Regions from separate parts of the Priestia sp. JNUCC 25 genome, predicted to be linked through region 1. Evidence: predicted binding sites of a transcription regulator. Region 1 holds the regulator's gene; each other region holds the start of a gene.
The links. Region 1 encodes Rex, which represses fermentation and respiration genes when NADH is low (regulators of the CRP and FNR family bind a similar motif). Its sites were predicted from a motif close to TTGTGAAATATTTCACAA; they were not measured.
Positions count from the first base shown of each region.

Region 2: a site for Rex is predicted at 2,183-2,200, ahead of JNUCC25_RS02660 (L-lactate dehydrogenase). Genes of this name have one in related genera too.
Region 3: a site for Rex is predicted at 1,866-1,883, ahead of JNUCC25_RS09645 (ubiquinol oxidase subunit II). Genes of this name have one in related genera too.
Region 4: a site for Rex is predicted at 2,148-2,165, ahead of nirB (nitrite reductase large subunit NirB). Genes of this name have one in related genera too.

Region 1 is NZ_CM132211.1:220,933-224,150, reverse strand. It holds gene tatC (twin-arginine translocase subunit TatC) at 1-686, opposite strand, end outside; gene tatA (twin-arginine translocase TatA/TatE family subunit) at 702-887, opposite strand; gene JNUCC25_RS01310 (redox-sensing transcriptional repressor Rex) at 941-1,579, opposite strand; gene JNUCC25_RS01305 (ABC-F family ATP-binding cassette domain-containing protein) at 2,038-3,218, shown strand, end outside.
Region 2 is NZ_CM132211.1:494,909-498,126, forward strand. It holds gene JNUCC25_RS02655 (lactate permease LctP family transporter) at 1-1,139, opposite strand, end outside; gene JNUCC25_RS02660 (L-lactate dehydrogenase) at 1,202-2,158, opposite strand; gene JNUCC25_RS02665 (cation diffusion facilitator family transporter) at 2,491-3,218, shown strand, end outside.
Region 3 is NZ_CM132211.1:1,901,384-1,904,601, reverse strand. It holds gene qoxB (cytochrome aa3 quinol oxidase subunit I) at 1-737, opposite strand, end outside; gene JNUCC25_RS09645 (ubiquinol oxidase subunit II) at 739-1,677, opposite strand; gene JNUCC25_RS09640 (TetR/AcrR family transcriptional regulator) at 2,106-2,999, opposite strand; gene JNUCC25_RS09635 (cytochrome P450 family protein) at 3,212-3,218, shown strand, end outside.
Region 4 is NZ_CM132211.1:1,136,304-1,139,521, reverse strand. It holds gene nirB (nitrite reductase large subunit NirB) at 1-1,922, opposite strand, end outside; gene JNUCC25_RS05820 (SGNH/GDSL hydrolase family protein) at 2,531-3,218, opposite strand, start outside.

The DNA of each region.
Region 1 (3,218 bases):
ATAATGATGCTGATTTCATACAAAATTAAGAGCGGCACTGTCACCATCATGTGCGAGAGCAATTCCGGTGGTGTAATAAGTGCGGCAATAACTAGCAGTACGAAATAGGCATACTTTCGAATTTGAGATAAAAACATAGGCGTTATAATTCCTAATCGCGTCAAAAACATGACGACGACAGGAAGCTGAAACAACAGGCCAAAAGGCAGTGTGAGCTGCATTAAAAAAGAAAAGTATTCATTAATGCCAATCACTTGGTTTACATTCAGCTCATCAGAAACGCGCGTCATAAAATCGACGACAAATGGAAACAACACAAAATAAGAAAAAGAGACACCGCCGATAAAGAGAAAAATGGAAACAGGAATATATCCAAGCGTTACCTTACGCTCTTTTTCATATAAACCAGGACTAATAAATGCCCAAAGTTGATACAGTGCAACAGGAGCTGCAAGTACACAGCCGATAATAACAGCAAACTGCATATAAATCTTAACTGGATCTGTTAGCCTAAATGCATTCATCGTTAAATTTTTTGCCTCATCAGCATGCTGTAAATAGACAATAACCTTATCCGCTATAAAAAAGCCGCCAATTGTGGCAATGACAAAGAAAAATAAAACAATTAAAATGCGTTTTCGCAGCTCTCCTATATGATCATATATTGACATTTCTTGTTCAGTCATACTATGATCACCCTTTTACTCTTTGTCATCTACTTGACGCTGTTTATCTTTTTCACGATCTTCTGATGCACCGCTAGCGGCATGCTTAAACTCTCTAAGCGTTTGCCCGACTGACCTTCCTAGCTCCGGTAACCGTTTCGGTCCAAAAATAAGCAGTGCTACAATCGCAATAATAATCCAACTGCCTGCTCCAATCCCCATATTCCCACTCTCCTTATTAATTTAGACTTAAGGAAATCGTAACACAGTCCACCTTATTCAACAGGATAATTTTTCAAAAAATAGACAAGCGACTGTAATTCTACAGCAAGATCAATATGATGTAGTCGAATCTCATCCGGTACGTTTAAGCGTGCAGGAGTGAAGTTTAGAATCCCTTTAATTCCGCAGTTCACTAAACGATCGGTAATTTGCTGAGCAACAGTGGCAGGAACGGTTAAAATCGCCACTGAGATATCATCACTCATATAATCTTCCAATTGGTCAAGGTGATAAACCGGCACGTCACCTACTTTTGTACCGACTTTATCTTCTATCACATCAAAAGCGCACTCAATTTTGGTGTTATTATTTTTAATAAAATTATAATTTAAAAAGGCCGTTCCCAGATTCCCCACGCCAATCAGTGCTACTTTCGTTACTTCATCTTGGTCTAACGTTTTACGGAAAAATGTAAGTAAATAATTCACATTGTAGCCGTATCCCTTTTTCCCTAATGCTCCAAAATAAGAAAAGTCCCGACGAATAGTAGCAGAATCAACTTTCACTGCCTCACTTAACTCTGCTGACGAAACACGCTGTTTACCAGAAGCATGCAAGTTTTTTAAAAAACGATAATAAAGCGGCAATCGTTTAGCCGTTGCTTGTGGTATTTTTAATTGTTCAGTGTTCACGTTGTACCCCCTCAGTTCATGTATGTCATTACTAACATTTTCAAGTCATATTGCATTACCTTTCACAAAGCATCAACCGCTTTGAGGTAGCGCTTCCAATTCTCTCTCTTTTCTCTTGTTTTATATATACTCCGCTTCACACCCCGACGGCTTTTGTCTATCCAGCACTATTTAAAGTCGTTAGCTAGAACGAAGCAATTAGCCCTTCAAAGGATTCGTTTGTTAGTCATGACGGATTTTCTACATCCATCATATATAAGTTCAGAGATGCACTTATCTCTTATTTTAACATAGTATCCTGTATAAAATGTGCACGTAAAATCATTTTATTTCATGAATCAAAACATTCGCTTCACCATTTTTCCTTGTCCCTGTACAAATTACAAACGCTTGTAGGAAGAACTTGTAGTTGAGAATATGTTAAAATACACTATGGATATACTACTAGAGGTGAAAAAATGATTATTCTACAATTGAACGGTATTACAAAATACTATGGGGCAGAACCCATTTTATCGAATATAAAGTTAGAAGTACAATCAAAAGACCGCATTGCCCTAGTGGGACGAAACGGTGCTGGTAAATCAACTTTATTAAAAATTATTGCTGAGCAGCTTTCTTATGACAGCGGAGAAATTATTAAACCTAAAGGTGTTTCCATTGATTATATGGGACAAGATACAGTTCTTGAGTCAACACTCTCCATATGGGAAGAAATGATGACTGTCTTTGCTCCGTTAAAGAAGATGGAAAAAGAATTACGTACGCTTGAAACGAAGATGGGCGATCCAGACATTTTTAATGATTCAGTTCAATACGAAAAACTAACCAAAGAGTACGATCAGCTTCAAGTAACGTTCAAAGATTTAGGCGGCTATCAATATGAAGCGGATACACGATCTATTCTTCACGGTTTCCGTTTTTCAAACTTTGACTATAGCACCCCTATTTCCTCCTTGAGCGGTGGACAAAAAACACGCTTGGCGCTTGCAAAACTGCTTTTAACAAAGCCGGACTTACTTATTCTCGATGAGCCTACCAACCACTTAGATATTGAAACTTTAGCATGGCTGGAACAGTTTCTGCAAGGGTATGAAGGAGCTATTTTAATTGTTTCACACGATCGTTACTTCCTTGATAAAGTCGTAAATCAAGTGTATGAAGTCACACAAAAAACAACGGTGAAGTACACGGGCAACTACTCTAAATACCTTGTACAAAAAGCAGAGCGATATGAAAAAGAGTTGCGTCAGTACGAAAAGCAGCAAGATGAAGTCGCAAAACTGAATGATTTTATTCAGCGAAACATCGCCCGCGCATCGACTACAAAACGTGCGCAAAGCAGACGTAAACAGCTCGATCGAATGGAGTTAATAAATCGACCTAACGAAGGCGAAAAATCAGCTAGTTTTTCGTTTGAAATTGAGCGTCAAAGCGGAAATGAAGTCTTAAATCTCGAAAACGTGTCTATTGGATATGATGAACACAAATATATTGTTCAGCAGGCAAACCTTCGGATTAAAAAAGGTGAAAGCCTTGCGTTGGTTGGCCCTAATGGAGTTGGGAAATCTACGTTATTAAAAGGTATTGTGGATAAACTAAGCTTCAAGACTGGAACCATTTCTTTTGGCTCAAACGT
Region 2 (3,218 bases), 270 kb from region 1:
TCTAAAAGAGTGGTCCATGCCACTTTTGGCGATACGTTAAGCAAGAAAACTGAAAGGATACAAGCAATAAGAATTGCTGTACCTGTTGCTGCAAATACGTCTATTTTTAAGACAGCAGCGTAAGGCGTAGGATCTTTTACTAAAGGTGCTGCTTTAATTACGTGATTGTGTAAAAATGGGACGTTAATAAGCAGGTTCATATGTTCAAGCATCGTTTTGACAAAAGAAATGCTCCAAGCCGTAACGAGTATCGTTAATAGAATAAAAGGAGACCAAGCTTTTAAAATCTGTTTTGGTGACAGGCTGAAGCTTTTAGCTGCTGCCGGGCTTGTTCGTTTAATATAAAAAGCAAGAGCAAGCAAACTCACAATAGAAGATGTGATATTTGGAAGTTCAGGGCCGATGTATGTAACAGTTAAATACTGTGTCAGTGCATAGGAAACGGCTGTGATGCTCGTTGCTTTCCATACGTCTTTTAATCCTTTTATCCCATCCATAATAAAGACAAGTAAAAAAGGGATAAGAAAAGAAATAATCGGAAGCTGCGTGCCAAGAAAATGAGCAATTTCTTTTGGATCTATGCCAGATACTTGTCCTGCAACAATGACAGGAATCCCCATGGCGCCAAACGCTCCTGAAGCTGTATTAGCAATTAAACATAGCGCCGCTGCTTTTAACGGTTTGAACCCAAGTCCAACTAGAAGCGCTGCTGTAATGGCAATTGGAGCTCCAAATCCCGCTGCCCCTTCTAAAAAAGCATTAAAAGAAAAAGCAACAAGCAGCATTTGCAAGCGGGGGTCATCGGTTATTGAAATAATAGATTGTCTGATGGTAGTAAACTGTCCGCTTTTGACAGTTAGCTTATATAAGAACACTGCTCCGATAATAATATAGCTGATGGGCCAAAGTGCATACAGAAACCCATAGCCTGTGGCTCCTAAAACCATTGAGGCAGGCATATCATAAAAATAAATAGCAATAATCATAGAAAGAAGCACCGTAACACCGGCAGCAATGTGTCCTTTTAATTTCAAAAGAGTTAAAGCAATAAAGAAAAAGATAATGGGAATGAGTGCAATTAGTGCAGAAAGCCAAATATTATCTAACGGATTATATACCTGAGTCCACGTCATATTCATACACCTCTACTACATATTTAAAACAAGGTAGCGGGGGAGTCCCCCGCAAAAATCTTTAGATGTTACACAAAAGCTCTGTCGCGAGTTTGTTTAAGAATGCTAGCAGAGTGCTCGAGCTGCTGCTGTTCGTGAGGAGTTAAATTCAATTCAATAATTTGACGCACGCCGTTTTTATTAATGATAGCTGGTACGCCGATATACACATCAGAAATACCGTATTGTCCTTCTAATAAAGCAGATACTGTTAAAATAGAGTTTTCATCATCTAAAATAGCCTTGGTAATGCGTACAAGCCCCATTGCAATTCCGTAATAAGTCGCTCCTTTTCGATTAATAATATGGTAAGCCGCATCGCGGGTTTGTTCGAATAGATGCTGCATATCCGGTTCTTTTTCAATAGCGGCAGTATTGATAAAATGTTCGAGCTTCACACCGCCAATTTGCGCGTGGCTCCAAACAGGAAATTCCGTATCTCCATGTTCCCCCATAATATAAGCGTGGACGTTGCGAGAATCTACTTCGAAATAGTCGCTTAACAAGTAGCGGAAGCGAGCTGTGTCAAGAATCGTTCCTGAACCAATTACCCGTTCGTTTGGTAATCCTGATACTTTTTGTGTAACGTGTGCGAGAATATCAACTGGATTTGTTGCCACTAAAATGATGCCGTCAAATCCGCTGTTCATAATATCTTTTACAATGCATTCGAAAATTTTAACGTTTTTTTCAACTAGATCTAAGCGTGTTTCCCCTGGAGCTTGATTAGCGCCCGCTGTAATAACTGCTAAATCAGCGTCAGCACAGTCTTTATAATCTCCAGCCCAGATTTTCATCGGTGTGGCAAATGGCATTCCATGATTGATATCACGTGCTTCACCTTCTGCTTTTTCTTTGTTCATATCGATTAACACTAATTCATTGGCAATACCTTGATTCACCATTGAAAAAGCGTAGCTTGAGCCAACAAAACCAGTTCCGATAACGGCAACTTTTCGTGTTTTTGGTGTAAATTGTGTTTTCATTTGTATCATCCTTTGAATTTTATTTTGTGATGTTTTTCACAATGTTAGTGTAACAAGAATAAATAGCTTCAGCTGTGATAAAAATCACACCCTTTAAAAAATAGTAAACAATTTTACAGGGTGATTTAAAAAAATGTCCTTCTACATGAAGTGCCACATTTAGAAAGATCTTAAACGTTTAAAGTGTTGAGTAAAGGCAACTTGTTTTGCAGAAAGCTAAAGAGTTTAACATTCTCTATTTGTATGTTAGCAGCCAATAATGTTTCTATAGACCCACACGAAATCCATTTGTTACACTAAGTTTGCTTATTTTGAATAAAGGAGTGGAAAGGATGGAGAACTACTATGAGCAAGCCCAAAAAGGTGCTTGGGTTAGTATCTTATCATATATCTTTTTATCAGCATGTAAACTTATCATTGCGGGTGTCACCGCTTCCTCTGCATTAAAAGCCGACGGTCTTAATAATGTTACAGATATTATTGCATCAATTGCCGTCTTAGTCGGCTTAAAAATCTCTAAAAAACCTCGTGATAATGATCATCCCTATGGACATTCCAGAGCGGAACATATCTCTTCACTTATTGCTTCTTTTATCATGATGGTCATCGGACTAGAAGTATTGGTCGATGCGGGTCAGTCATTATTTATGGACAAATCTGAAGCGCCTAATTTACTGGCTGCTTGGGTAGGTCTTGGAGCGGCTGCTGTTATGGGTGGTGTCTACCGATATAATATTAAGCTTGCTAAAAAACTTGATAGCCAGTCCTTATATGCGGTTGCTAAAGATAATTTGTCCGATGCACTTGTGAGTATAGGGGCTGTTGTGGGAATTTTCGGCTCACAGTTCGGCCTGCCCTGGCTGGACGTGGTAGCTGCTTTTGCTGTGGGAATTATTATTTGTAAAACAGCCATCGAGATTTTTAAAGAAGCGGCTCATTCCTTAACAGACGGATTCGACGAAGAGAAGTTAGGGCACTACAAAGAAAGCATCGAGCTTGTAGAAGGTGTAAAAGAAGTAGAAGATGTGAAAGCGCGCAAGCTTGGTAATCAAGTCGTGAT
Region 3 (3,218 bases), 1.7 Mb from region 1:
AATACAGGAAACGCGAAAATGATAATAATACAGCTTGCTAGAACGGACCACGTGAATAGCGGCATATGCATAAGTTTCATGCCCGGCGCACGCATTTTTAAAATAGTCATAATAAAATTAATTCCGGAAGCCAAGCTGCCAATACCTGATATTTGAATACCCCAAATATAAAAATCTTGACCTGGTCCAGGACTGAACTGCATGCCAGAAAGCGGCGGATAACTCAACCATCCTGCATCTGGCGAGCCGCCGATTACGAACGACAAATTGAAAAGCATGGCGCCAAAGAAAAATAGCCAAAAGCTTACCGCGTTTAAAAAAGGATAGGCGACATCTCTTGCTCCAATTTGAAGCGGTACAACAATGTTAAAGAACGCAAACATAAGCGGCATTGCCATAAATAGAATCATAATGGTTCCGTGCGTAGTGAAAATTTCGTTGTAATGATTAGAATCTAGAAAATGCCACTGAGGGAATGCTAGTTGAATACGCATTAATAGTGCATCTACTCCGCCTCGAAACAGCATTAATAATGAAGAAAGCATATACATAATTCCAATTTTTTTATGATCCACCGTTGTGAGCCATTCACGCCATAGCCACTTCCATTTTTTAAGATACGTAAGAACAAAAATAATACCGGCTAGTGTTAACAAAATGGCGACATCTGCTCCATAAATCATCGGCTCCCCTGTCACAAAAAAACGAGATGAAAAATCTTTTAATTTGTCTAACAACTTATTTTCCTCCTTCCTGGTGCTCGTGCTGTGTATGTGTTTGTTCATCAGAAGCCACATTCATGGTCTTCATGTCTTCGTTTTTCATATGGTGATGCTGACTATAATATTGACCGCCGTTTTTAATGACAATTTCTTGGAATAAACCTTTAGGAATAGTAGAATACGATTTTTCCAAGGAAAGACCTTGTTTGGCAAGACTGTTATAATCAGCTTTTGTTAAAGCTGGTGCGGTTTCTTTCACTTGTTTTACCCACTGATTAAATTCTTTTGTCGATGTAGATTTAACTTTAAAATTCATATGAGCAAATCCTTCACCTGTAAAATTAGCGCCTGAACCAAAATATTCTCCCTTGTGATCAGCTTGCAGCCACAGTCCCATTGCCATTCCCGGCATGGTATATAATTGTCCTCCCAGCTCCGGTACCCAAAAAGAATTCATAGGTGCATCTGACGTTAGCACGAATTGAACGGGCACATCTTTTGGAATTTCAACATAGTTGACTGTCGCAATATCTTGATCCGGATATTGAAATAGCCATTTCCAGTCAAGGGATGTTACTTCAATTGTTAACGGTTTTACATCTTTTTGCGGCGGATCTACTAAGTCATACGTCGTCTTGGCCGTAGCGAAACCTAAAATACCAATAATAATAATAGGGATGCCCCACCAAATAAATTCAAGACGCTTACTATCGTCCCAGCTTGGCCGATACGGAGCCTTGTTTCCAGGCTTATCACGGTAGCGTAAAACGATATACACAAGCAGACCTAAAACAGGAATAACAACGATTGTGCATAAAATTATGGAAAAAATAATTAAATGGTATTCTTTTTGAGCCACCGCCCCCTGTGGATTTAAAATCAAATAACGACTATCACAGCCTGCTAAAAAAATTGTAATGAATACGAAGAGAATGATTAACTTGCCAATATGCATTGATCTTTGCTTTCTCACCTAAGCTCAGGCTCCCTTCTTCTAAATCTCTGTACATAATAATGGTATATAAACGTTCATATTAGAGATGCATCCCAACGGATCAAAGAGCTAATAACCTCCTAACATATTGAATTTTGTCATGACATATTGCTTACTCCTAAAAAATTATCATGTTGTGTTGTTAAAGGGTGTGATATTTATCACACTTAAAGCGGTTTTTATCTATTTTGAATACCTTTACCATAATTTCGTCACATATTTGGGTAAAGGTGGTGTGAAAGGTGCCTTGCTCCTGGCGGGTAGATTCTTATAAAAGCAAAAAGCTCTTCCAGTTATTATCAACTGGAAGAGCTTTTTATAAGTAATAGTAGAAGTGGCGAGCTTCAAATCCTTATGAATTTGTTTACTTGATCTGCTGAAATATCCAATCAATCATCTTTTGTTAAGAGAGTTATGACTTCCTTATATTCCTCTAACTCTTTGGTCTGTGCGAGAGTATAGATTTTCTCTAGCGATAAAAGAGAGCTCTGAATAATAAATGTGCGAGGCTCCGTATCATTTTGCAGTAATTCATCAGATATAAACGTCACAAATTCCAGACTCTTCTTTTGTTCCTCTTCATTTATTAGTTTATTTTCAATCACCCGTTTTAACTTCGCGGTTACGCGCGTAAGCTCAGTCGAAAAATGACTTTCTGTTTTCTCATTAAATACCGCAGAGTAAACGGAAGGGTTAAATAACTGTTCTTTTTGTTCTGCTACTTCGATTACGATTTCCTCTATACGCTTCATACAATAACGGACAATTTGTTCAATAGGCAATGGATAGTTTAGTGCTTTATTCATTTTAAATATATTGTTAAGCATTCCTTCTAGCAGCACAGCTCCATCAAATAAATAAGGAGAAGTCTTAGAGGGGAAAATCTCCTGAAAGCGTTCATATATCCAGTTGAATGTTGCTGCTTTTAACTCCTCTATATATTGAAATGTTTTAACTTCATTTAAAACGAGTGTACTTTCAATCATTTCAGGAATTTTGTTTTGCTCTGCAAAGTTCAGCATAAAAATTATCTGTTCTTCAAATACCTTCTGATTATCTCCTTTATATTCAATGGCTACTTTTTCTCTTTGTAGAATAAGTGATTCTTGCAAAGACGAAAGTAATGAGAGAAGCAGTTCACTTTTAGATGAAAAATATTTATAAAATGTTCCTTTTGAAATACCGCTTCTTTCTAATATATCTTGTACCGAAGTGTCTACGTATCCTTTTTCCATAAAAAGCTGGTGCGTATGCCCTAAAATATCGAGCTGTTTTTGATTCATTGCTGCTACTCCTCTGTTTACAATTTACTTTTTATTTAGTATAACTTATCTGCCTTTTCCTACGTGAATTTTATCCTTTTTCCTTGATAAATAAATAAAAATAATTATATACTATTAGTACATTTTTATACTATGTGTATAAAAATGTACTAATAGTATACTCGTAAAAAAGCTACATCCGGCTACAACTATATGGAGAAAGGAATGTTTTTGTGAAAA
Region 4 (3,218 bases), 920 kb from region 1:
CAAAACTGTTCGCCGACGCATGTTTTCACCGTCCGCAGCGACTTACCGTACGCGTAGCCAGAAGGCATATCTAACTCTTCCCATACGCTAGGCAAATCTTCTTTTTTAACACCAAACAAATCAAGACGCTGACCACCCGTCACTTTTACGAGCGGAATTTCATATTTATCAACAACATCTGCAATTTTTCGTAAATCTTCTGCATTTGTGACGCCTCCGTACATGCGAGGAACAACAGAATACGTGCCGTCTTTTTGAATATTTGCGTGCATGCGTTCATTCACAAATCGTGATTCGCGTTCATCAACGTATCCGGTCGGATTCACCATGCCTAAATAATAGTTCAGCGCCGGACGGCATTTCGAACAGCCTTCTTCATTATTCCACCCAAGTACATTCATAACTTCACGCGTATGCGAAAGTCCTTTTGCTTTGATTTCTTCGACAACTTCATCTCGTGACAGAGTCGTACAGCCGCAAATCGCTTCTTTTTGAACCGCCGCGTCAAAATCAGCGCCAAGAGTATGCTGAAGCACTTCCGCTACAAGCGGCTTACATCCTCCGCAGGAGCGAGAGGCACTTGTACAAGCTTTAATTTCATCAACCGATGAGCATCCTTGCTTTTGAATAGCTTCCACAATCGTACCTTTTGTTACGCCGTTACAGCCGCAAATAATATCATCCGCGCTCATGCTTGCTACTAAGCTTTCACCCGCGTTACCGCCAGACGGCTGTAAAATCGACACTTTTGCGACATCGGATACATCTTCTTGCTTTTGTATCATTGAAAACAGTCGATTTCCGTCGCAGCTGTCTCCAAAAAGAACGGCTCCGACGATTTGATTGCCTCGCAGAACAAGCTTTTTATAAATGCCGTCTTGTTCATCGAACACTTTGATCGCTTTTTTCTCTTCATCTTCCGTGAAGTCTCCTGCTGAGAACACTTCAACACCTGATACTTTTAGCTGGGTGGATAAAACCGATCCTTCATAAGGTACTTTTTCTGCCCCGCAAATCGCTTTTGCTAATGCTTTTCCTTGTTCATACAGAGGTGCCACCAGTCCGTATACCATTCCTCTATGCTCTGCACATTCTCCAACGGCGTAGATGTTTGGGATGTCCGTTTGCATATAGTCATTCACGACAATTCCTCGGTTTACGTTAAGTCCCGCTTCTTTTGCAAGCTGAACGTTTGGCTTAATTCCAACGGCCATCACGACTAAATCAGCTTCTAAAAACGTCCCGTCTTTAAAAGATAATCCTTCAACTCGCTCATCCCCAACGATTTCCGCCGTTTGTTTTTCAAGCAAAAACTTCATGCCTTGTTTTTCTAATTCGTTTTGAAGCAATTTGCCGGCTGTTGGATCAAGCTGACGTTCCATTAAATACGGAGCTAAATGAATCACAGATACGTCCATTCCCAGATTTAACAGTCCGCGCGCTGCTTCTAATCCAAGCAGTCCGCCTCCAATAACCGCTGCTTTTTTATACTGCTGAGATGCCTGCAGCATTTCGTCCGTGTCTTTTATATCTCGAAAAGCCGTCACTCCTTTTTTATCAGACCCTGGAATCGGAAGAATAAAAGGAAGAGAACCCGTTGCTAAAATTAACTCATCATACGGTTCTACTCTGCCGCTGTTTGTCGCTACTTCTTTTTTTATCGAATCGATACTAGTAACCGTTTCGCCCGTATATAATGTAATATTGTTTTCTTGATACCAGTTCCAATCGTTTAACGTAATGTCTTCAACATTCGTATCTCCTTGCAGCACTTTTGATAGTAAAATACGATTATAGTTCGGATGCGGCTCGCTTCCGAAAATCGTAATTTCAAACGCTTCGCTTGAAACCTTCAATACTTCTTCAATCGCTCGAACTCCAGCCATTCCATTTCCAATCAATACGAGTTTCTTTTTTTGCATCTTCCATTCCTCCCCTGGCGTCTATACCTGCTTGTTTCAAAGATATATTTTCTATGCATCTTTAAAGATATATTTAAGATATATGAATTTTCTGAATCGTTCAACTTGTGTGTTAGATTATCTAACACAGTTATGGTATGTATGCGATTCCATTGCTTTAACAGTAAGCAAAAAAAATAAGTGATCTAATTACGTTTTAATTTGGATCATCCTTTGCATTTTATTTTGTGATATTTTTCACAACATTAATTTAGCAAGAATAAATAACCTGAGCTATGATAAAAATCACTACTAAATGTTGATAAGCCAAAAATAAAAATCTCAAAAATTCTTTATAAAGAATTTTTAAAATAAACCGTTCTTTATAGTATTTACTATTACTCTCATATTCTTTATAATGAATATATAGACCTTTATAAAGAACAGAACGGAGAATTAGAATGCCACTCGTAAACATTAAAAAACTTTGGACTCCTTTAGAGATCTTTGGCTTTAAGCTTTATAAGTGTAGAGATACAAAAAGCTACTACTATAAAACGAGGAAAAATCATAATCTAATAAAATTATAGAAAACAAGCCCTATTCCTTTTGAAATAGGGCTTGTCTTTTTATTTTCCTGTAAACCAATTCACAACGTACTCTCCCCACACTTCATTTCCTTTTTTCGTTAAATTACCGCTGTCTTTATTTATATACTCTCCTAAATGAAACGGCCAAATGAGTGAGTGGTTCATATAATACACCCAGTTTGCTTCAGAAACTCCCCTAATCGCTTCTACTCCTTCTTCATAGGACTCCGTTTGTGAAATATATGGCTGTGACGGCTGAATCATAAGCGTTTTTTTCAAGTCTTTGAGCTGATGAATCAGCTTGTCTGTATTTTCAAGCGTCTCATCTAGCGTAAGGTGCTGATAGTCATTTTTAAGAGGTGCTTCGAACAGAATAATGTTTGGCTGAAGTTGATCAATTTGATCGGCAATATGTGAGGATAAAAGTTCATCCGTTGTTTGACTGCCGTATGAAAGTGTTTTAACTGTAAATACATCACTTCCATATGTAGCTGCTAGCTCTTTTTTTAATTGCTGAGGCCACCCTGCTTCCTTCGCGGATGTGGCAACCACAAGAGTCAGAGGCTTTTTATTTGCGATAGATGACTGGATTTGCTTTGTAATAAAGTCTGGAAGATTTTTTGTATAAGCAGATACATCAGAAAACTGTTTTTCTTTATGTACAACAGCAGTTTTTACTTCACTTGCCTGCGCTTCCGTTTGCTCTTGCCAGTGCTGCGTCCCTGCA